Regions from separate parts of the Nitrosospira sp. Nsp1 genome, predicted to be linked through region 2. Evidence: predicted binding sites of a transcription regulator. Region 2 holds the regulator's gene; the other holds the start of a gene.
The links. The regulator FliA, encoded in region 2, starts transcription of late flagellar genes. The targets are predictions, from matches to a motif close to CTAAAGTTNNCNNAAANNNTGCCGATANNA.
Positions count from the first base shown of each region.

Region 1: a site for FliA is predicted at 2,589-2,618, ahead of flgK (flagellar hook-associated protein FlgK). Genes of this name have one in related genera too.

Region 1 covers NZ_FMUF01000018.1:6,762-11,249, forward strand. Annotated here, with positions in the region: gene BLP78_RS11220 (flagellar basal body L-ring protein FlgH) at 1-327, shown strand, start outside; gene BLP78_RS11225 (flagellar basal body P-ring protein FlgI) at 451-1,506, shown strand; gene flgJ (flagellar assembly peptidoglycan hydrolase FlgJ) at 1,506-2,528, shown strand; gene flgK (flagellar hook-associated protein FlgK) at 2,652-4,488, shown strand, end outside.
Region 2 covers NZ_FMUF01000020.1:48,525-53,012, reverse strand. Annotated here, with positions in the region: gene BLP78_RS11965 (flagella synthesis protein FlgN) at 1-382, shown strand, start outside; gene motD (flagellar motor protein MotD) at 436-1,350, opposite strand; gene BLP78_RS11955 (flagellar motor protein) at 1,457-2,197, opposite strand; gene BLP78_RS11950 (RNA polymerase sigma factor FliA) at 2,179-2,907, opposite strand; gene BLP78_RS11945 (MinD/ParA family ATP-binding protein) at 2,916-3,809, opposite strand; gene flhF (flagellar biosynthesis GTPase FlhF) at 3,802-4,488, opposite strand, start outside.

The DNA.
Region 1 (4,488 bases), on a different contig from region 2:
ATGGGCGCCTCTACCGCCAATGATTTCGCAGGTAAAGGCGAAGCGGCTTCCGCCAACAATTTTACCGGCACGATTACCGTTACCGTGCTTGAAGTGCTGCCGAACCGCAACCTGGTGGTAAGCGGCGAAAAACAACTGTCCATGACGCAGGGCACCGAGTACATCCGTTTCTCCGGCGTAGTCCGTCCCGAGACCGTCATCAACAACATGGTTTCGTCCGTGCAGGTGGCTGACGCAAAAATCGAGTACAAGGCCAACGGCTATATCGATGAGGCACAAACCATGGGCTGGCTCTCGCGCTTTTTCCTGACTGTCTCGCCGTTTTAGCAAACGCATGAATTATTGCGTCAAAAATTGAATGATTACCGCGGTCCCAGCGATTCCATGATCCCTCCATCTTTCAAGTCTGTCGTTCACTTACTGTCTATTCTGTGGATCGGGTGCTATGCCATGGCGGGCCCGGCACACGCCGAGCGCATCAAGGATCTTGCCTCGGTCCAGGGCATGCGCACAAACCAGCTTGTCGGCTACGGACTGGTTGTGGGACTGGACGGCACCGGCGATCAGACTATCCAGACGCCATTTACCATACAGACGCTCAACAGCATGCTGATGCAGATGGGCATCAATGTCCCGCCCGGCACCAATATGCGCTTGAGAAACGTGGCTGCCGTAATGGTAACGGCCGTGCTGCCGTCGTTTGCTCAGCCCGGCCAGATTATCGACGTGACGGTCTCCAGCATGGGCAATGCCAGAAGCCTGCGCGGCGGCACATTGCTGATGACGCCGCTCAAAGGTGCTGACGGCGAAGTCTATGGAATGGCTCAGGGCAACTTGCTGGTTGGCGGAATCGGTGCTGCCGCCAGCGGCAGCAAGGTACAGGTAAACCATTTGAACGCCGGCCGTATCGCGGGCGGCGCAACGGTCGAACGGGCGGTGCCCGTGGTACTGACCCAGGGCAATGGCATACGGCTCGACCTCAACACCTCCGATTTTTCCAATACCCGACGCATAGTGGAAGCGATCAACGCCCGCTTCGGCGAAGGTACCGCTTCCGCGCTGGATGGCCGCGCAATCCAGGTACGCGCACCAGAAGCCAGCGATCAGCGCGTGGCATTTATCGCGGAAGTGGAAAGCATGAATATCAGCACCACGCCGGCTCAGGCAAGGGTTATCGTCAACAGCCGCACCGGCTCGGTGGTCATGAACCAGTCGGCCACCGTTGACGCCTGCGCCATTGCCCACGGAAACTTATCGGTAGTCATCAGTACCGAGCCGGTGATCAGCCAGCCCGGACCGTTTTCCAGCGGGCAGACGGTGCAGGCGCAGCGCTCGACGATCGAGATCAAGCAGGAATCGGGGATGCTGACAATGGTTGAAGGTGCGTCGCTGGCCGAAGTGGTGAAGGCATTGAATGCCATCGGCGCGACGCCGCAAGACCTGCTGTCGATTCTTCAGGCGATGAAGTCGGCTGGCGCGCTAAGGGCGGAACTGGAGATCATCTGATGGTTGCTTCGGCTGATTTGTCCACCAAATTCGCCCTCGACGTGCAGGCGGTCAACGGGTTACGCATTGCATCGAAAAAAGATGGCCAGGCAGGTCTTGAAGCCGCAGCCCGGCAGTTTGAAGCCCTGTTCATGAACATGATGCTGAAGGCCATGCGCGATGCCACGCCCCAGGATGATTTGATGGACAGCGAGCAGAGCCGCCTATACACGTCGATGCTCGACCAGCAGCTCTCGCAGAACATGGCCTCCCGTGGCGTGGGTTTGGCCGATGTCATGATACGGCAACTGCGTGGCGGATTGCCGCCGGAACCGGATCAGGAAACACCTGCCCCGGCTTCCGCTGTCACTGGTCAGCAATCTGCCGGGAGCATTCCGCCCTTGGCGCGATTGCAACCTCATCTGCTTACCCCGCAGCATGCGCAACCACCGGCCTCCGCAGCCGAACCGCGATTATCGAGTTCATCGGGTCTATTGACGCCGTCGGCAAATCCCCGAGCGGAATCGCTCACTCCGGCAGTGCCTCGACCCGGCGCGCATTCACATGTGATGGAGTTTCAGGCCAGGCTGATGCCGTATGCGCAGCAGGCCAGCCAGGCGACTGGCATCCCAGCGCTGTTCATGCTGGGACAGGCTGCGCTGGAAAGCGGATGGGGCAAACGCGAACTTCGCGGGCCGGATGGCGCACCCAGCTACAACCTGTTCGGCGTAAAGGCCGGCGCCAACTGGAAAGGCCCTGTAGTAGAGTCCGTAACGACGGAATACGTCAACGGGGTGGCTCGCAAGAGCGTGGAAAAATTCCGCGCTTACAGTTCTTATGCGGATGCCTTCGGCGACTATGCCAATCTTCTGCGCAGCAACCCGCGCTATGCGCAAGTGCTGGCACAGGCGGTGCAAGGCCTTGATGCGGAGAGTTTCGCGCAAGGCCTGCAACAGGCCGGATATGCGACCGATCCGGATTATGCGGACAAGCTGAGCCAGATCATCAGGACCACCCAGTGGTCCGGCGAAGCACCATTGTAAGCGCCACTGCCGATATTTCCCCTTCGCTGTCCTGCACACTGCCAAATTGGACTAAACGAACTAAATATTTTTGATCCTGAGCCGTTAAATATCAAACGAATACGGATAGGATTTGGAGACAATATGGCTAACGGCATTTTTGGTATCGGTCTCAGCGCGCTCAACGCGGCCCAGCAAGGGTTGCTTGTTTCCGGCCATAACGTCAGCAATGCGGCCACGCCCGGCTACACTCGCCAGCAAACCGTACAGTCGGCCAGCGGCGCGCAAGCCACCGGCAGCGGATTCATCGGCCGGGGCGTGCAGGTCGATACGGTAAAGCGCGTATATAACCAGTTGCTGGTCAGCCAGGTTGCACAGGCAAAGACGGAATCGGCCCAGCTCGACACCTATTTAGCGCAGATGAGCCAGATAGATACGCTACTGGCGGACCCGACCGGCCGGCTGGGCCTGGCGCCGGCGCTGCAAGATTTTTTCGGTGGCGTGCAAGACGTTGCCACCAATCCATCGGATGTAGCCTCCCGTCAATCCATGCTTTCCAACGCCGAGGTGCTGGTACGGCGTTTCCAGTCGCTGAACGACAGCCTGGATAAAATCCAGGATGGGGTGAACGCACAGATCGAGAATAGTGTCTCGCTCATCAATACGCTGGGTGCAAAAATTAGCGAGCTGAATGCAACCATCAGCCTTGCCGAGGGCAGCGCAGGCGGCCAACCGGCAAATGACTTGCGAGACCAGCGCGACGAACTGGTCATGCAGCTCAACAATGAAGTTCGCGCCAAGGTCGTTGAACAGAGCGATGGCGGTTACAGTATCTTTATCGGCACGGGCCAGTCCCTGGTCGTGGGTTCAACCGCCTTCCAACTCGCTACGAGAGCTTCTCCGGTGGATCCGCAACGCCTCGAAATTGGTTATGTTACCGGTGGTAATACTTTACCAATCAAGGAATCGAGCCTGGATGGCGGCAAGCTGGGCGGGCTGCTGCAATTTCGCAACGGCGAACTCAATGCCGCCCGCAACGGCCTGGGGCGCGTTGCTATCGGTCTGGCGGGCACATTCAACGACCAGCATCGGCTGGGGCAGGATGTGCACGGCAACCTGGGTGGCGAATTCTTTACGATACCGAGCCCGTCGGTCGCGGCGTCGGCAAAGAATACCGGCAACGCGGTCATTGCCGCTGATATCACGGGCTACAACGCCCTTACCACCAGTGATTACCGGCTGCGGTACGATGGCGCCAATTACACCCTCACGCGGCTTAACGACGGCGTCGCACAAACCTTTGCAACACTCCCGCAGACTGTGGATGGCGTGCGTCTGAATATTGCTTCCGGCACTGCTGTTGCAGGCGACGAATTTCTGATCCGGCCCACGATAAACGGCGCGGGGCAAATTGAGGTGGCCATCCAGGATACCGATCTGATCGCCGTGGCCGCACCGATCCGGACCGACGCGCCGCTTGCCAATACCGGCACCGGGCGCATCAGCGCCGGCAGTGTCGATGCCCCGCCGCCCCCCAACCTCAATCTTAAAGAACCGGTCACCTTTACCTTCACCAGCGCCACGACCTTCGATGTGAGCGGGAATGGAACCGGTAATCCGACCGGCATGACGTTCACTTCGGGTAGCCCGATCAGTTTCAACGGATGGACCGTGACCCTCACGGGAATACCCAAGCCGGGAGATACGTTCAGCATCGGCCCCAACGACAACGGGACGACGGACAATCGCAACGGGTTGCTGCTGGGTGCATTGCAGAGTAGCCGCACTTTGGCGGGTGGCACGGCGAATTATCAAGGCGCCTATAGTCAGGTGGTCAGCCTGATAGGTAACAAGACCCGTGAACTGGACGTCACCAGTAGCGCCCAGTCGGCACTTCTGAGCCAGGCACAAGCTTTGCAGCAATCCGAATCGGGCGTGAATCTGGATGAAGAAGCCGCCAATCTGATGCGCTACCAGCAGG
Region 2 (4,488 bases):
ATTACAGCAGCCGGGCACATCCCTGCTGCTTGCAATTGCCAACGAAAAAGCGCACCAGGCCCAACAATTAGCTCAACTGTCGGATGCGCGCAACTACTGGTTGAGAAAGCTCGGCTATACTCAAGACCACATCGGCATGGAACACGGTTTACGCGATTGCCCCGCCGCTGTCGGTGCGTGGGAAGAACTACTTCAATTGGCGGAAACAGCCAGTCAGCTCAACAAGATCAACGGCATCCTTGTCGGTCAGCGCCTGCGCTACACCCAGCAGGCGATATCGGTATTACAGACCTCGACCCATGGCGGGCAAAACGCGAGGCTGTATTGTTCGGATGGCCAACCCCAGTCGTTTTTCGGTGGTCGCCAGCTTGGCGAGGGCTGAGTCGATCAGTAAGCCTTCAGATACGGCGCGGCGTACCAGGCCAACGTACCCAATCAGGTGTCTATCAAGGTAGCAGGTACGGTATCGGATAGGCCGGGTATCGCATCAGGTGAAGCCCCGGTTGAAGTGTCGGATGAACCCTCAGATGAATTCCCGGATAAAATCCCGGCCGAGATATCGGGAAGGCTGGACAGGATCATGATTGTGACTCGCCGGTTTCGCATACGGCCCTCCTCCGTGTCGTTCGGTCCGACAGGGCGATTTTCGCCATACCCCGCTGCCGTAAGCCGCGTGGCATCCACGCCATTGCCGATCATCAACCTCACCACGCTGCTGGCACGCACGGCCGACAGTTCCCAGTTGGAGGGAAATTTTTCGGTGACGATCGGTATATTGTCGGTATGGCCCTCGACCTGAATCGCATGACTGTCGTTCTTCAACACCTGCGCCACCGCCTCGATCACTCTGCTCGACTCCTGCCGTAATAGTGCCTGGCCGGGCGAGAATAATACGCTGGCATTGATCTCCACGCCCAGGCCCAGGTTGCTGTGGATTACCCTCACCTGTCCATCGTCCACCAGCGAACCGAATACAGCCATGATTTCGCGGGCGATGATATCCATCTGGTCCTTCTGCTGGCGTTGCACTTCCACAAGTCGACGTGCTTTTTTTACCGTGAGCTCATCATCCGCCGTTGGGAGGTTCGAAGCGATAATCGGAGCCGTTTTCCGCGTGCGCTTCGGCAATATGACGTCAGGCGTCAGGACTGCCTTATCGCTCCCCTTCGGTTGCGCGCCAAACGCACTGACAAACGATCCCGCCAACACCTGGTCATACTGGCCGTTATTCAAGCGGGAAGCTGCATACATCACGACAAACAGTGCAAGCAGCAGGGTAATGAAGTCGGCGTAGGATACCAGCCACCGCTCATGATTTTCATGCTCTTCCGGTCTGTGTCTGCGCGGCATTTCAGTTCAAATAGGGGTTATGGATGAGCAGCTTTTTGTTATATGAAAATATGCATTACCCTGCATATCAGCCTTCTTCGACGGCGATATTCATTCATATTTCTGGTCACGCCATATACCCGTTGAGGCGGCCGGTGATCAGTCTCGGGTTCTCGCCTTTGGCAATGCCGACCAGCCCATCCACCAGCATTTCGCGCATCAGTACCTGACGGCCGATGAGCGTTTTCAGTTTATTGGCGATGGGCAGGAATGCCAGGTTTGCGAGCCCCACGCCATAGATGGTCGCCACGAACGCCACGGCTATTCCGTTACCCAGATGTGCCGGATCCGACAAGTTCTCCATGACCTGTATAAGACCTATCACCGCACCCAGAATACCGATGGTCGGCGCGTAGCCTCCCGCCGCTTCCCATACTCTTGCACCCTGCCGATGAAAATCTTCGAATGTATCGATCTCCACTTCCAGCATGCGCTTCAATACCAGCGGATCCGTGCCGTCCAGCACCAGTTGCAATCCTTTTTTTACGAAAGGATCATCAATACCTTCCACGTGCGTGTCGAGCGACAGTAGGCCCTCCTTACGGACAGCGGTGCTCCATATGGCGATATGCTCCACCAATGTACCCACGTCGAGTAGCGGCGGAACAAATACCCAGCGGCTCATCTTCATGCCGAGTACGAACTGGCGCACCGGGCTTTGCAACAGTACCGCTCCCAATGTACCCCCCAGCACGATGAGAAGCGGGGTAAACTGGACAAGGGAGCCGAGATTGCCGCCTTCCAGTGCCTGCCCGCCAAAGATGGCGATCAAAGCAATGGCAATACCGATTATGCTGTTGAAGTCCATGCGCATTCCTTGAGTTTGGCGCGTAACCGCGCAACGGCCTGGCTATGTATCTGACATACCCTGGATTCGGATACCCCGAGAACCGCGCCGATTTCCTTGAAATTCAGCTCCTGTTCATAGTAGAGCCCCATCAATGTTTTTTCCCGATCGGGCAAGCCGCCTATGGCGCCGATCAGTGCTTGCCTCAGGTCGCCGTTCAACAGGTTTGCCAGTGGATCGCCGCTAGTGTCGACGCAGTTGCGTTCCAGGAAATCGTCATTTTCGCTATCGGAGAAATCTTCGTAATGGATCAGTTGCGCACCTCGCGCATCCAGCAGCATCTCGTGGTAGCCTTCGATTGGCACCTCGAGTTCCTTGGCTATTTCCGGTTCCGTGGGCGCACGGCCGAGGCGTTGCTGCAGTGCGTTGATTGCCGTTTCGATTTGACGCATATTCCTGCGCGCCCCCCGCGGCAGCCAATCCATCTGGCGTAATTCGTCCAGCATGGCGCCGCGTATGCGTTGCTGCGCATATGTCGCAAACTGGGCTCCCGGTATTTCCTGGTAACGATTCAGCGCATCCATCAAGCCGATCATGCCGACCTGGATCAGATCATCCGCTTCCACGCTGCCCGGCAGCCTGGACATCATGTGATGCGCAATGCGTTTGACGAGTGGGGCAAACTCGGCGAGATGCTGCTGTTTATCGATTACGCCGGCTGAGGTATACATCGTCTGGCTCATCTCGCACCTGTGGCGGTGGCGGCGGCGTCGGCACTGTTGTTCCGGCTGCTTAGCAACAGGGATTTCATGAAGCGTTCCACGCCTCTCTCCTCGTCATCCGGGCAGGGCCATTCGGCCAACGATTCCGCTATCCGGCGGAACGCGGCTGCTGAAGCAGTGGCGGGAATTGCGCCGGTTACACGCCGGCCGAGGCAAAGCTTGCCGTCTTGCGGCACAAAACCCATGAAATCGAGTGAAACCGCAAGATGGCGCCTGGCTACGTCAGCCATGTTGTCGAAAATCATCTTCGCCTGGGTCTCGGCTCCAGCCTTGTTGATCACTATGTGAAAATGCTGCTTATCCTCATGATGACCACAGATATGTTTGATCAACGCATAGGCCGTGGTAATCGAAGCCGGATCGGGGGAAACGACCACCACGATTTCATGAGTGGAAAGGGCAACCGTAAGCATCTGGCTGGATCGGCCCGGTGCGGCATCGATGAGTATTACGTCAATCGGTTGAGCAAGGTGTTCGAAACAGCCGATCACATGAGCCTGGTCGTCCGCGCTCAGCTTTCCCAGAACACGCATACCGCGCCCGGCCGGCAGGATGAAAAACCCTTCGGGGCTAGGAATGATCACTTCATCCAGCGTCTTGTCCCGCCGGATTACATCGAGCAAATCACGGTGGGCGCTGATACCCAGCGTAGCGCTGACGTTATTGGCGCCCGCATTCTCATCGATTACCAGTACGTGCTTGCCGCTGTGTGCAAGGGCTGTCGCCAGACTGATAACTGTGGTTGTCTTGCCTGTGTCCGTGCCACCGGAAGTGATGGTGAAAACACTCAGAAAATTCTGTACCAGCAAGCGGCGAAGTCCCTCTGCCTGGTCATGGATAGGCTCAGCCAAGGTGAACCTCGCTCATGTCCGGGTTGCCCGCACCGATATTGCGATCTGTCAGGATCAAAGGGAAAGCATCCTCCGGCATGATGCAGGAAGATTCGGCAGGTGGATTATCCAGCGCGCGATTCACCAGAGCCCGGGAGTCGGCCATTTCCAGATCTTCCGGAACCCGCTGGCCGCCCGCTACATAATAAAGCGGCAAGCGATGCCGGATTGCAGTGTCGAGCGCGCAGCCAATGGTGACCGCTTCATCCAGTTTGGTGATGATTGCACCCGCCAGGCCGTCCCCCTGATAGGCGTGAGCCACCTCGTCGAGTGTATGCCGGTTGGAAGCGGCATTGAGCAGCAGCAGCCGTTTGACCGGAGTGCCGCAACCTGCCAGCATCGCAACCTGTTCGGCTACCATCTGGTCGCGCTGACCCATGCCCACGGTGTCGATCAGAACCATATGCTTGCCCCGCAACTCAGCCAAGGCGAGGCTCAGGTCCTGCGCGTCCCTCACGGCAAGCACGGTAACTCCAAGGATCTTGCCATAAATCCGCAATTGCTCGTGCCCGCCAATGCGATAACTGTCGGTAGTGAGCAGCGCAAGCTTATCCGCGCCGTGGCGCACCACGCAGCGCGCCGCCAGCTTTGCGGTAGTCGTTGTCTTGCCCACCCCGGTAGGGCCCACCAGCGCATAAAC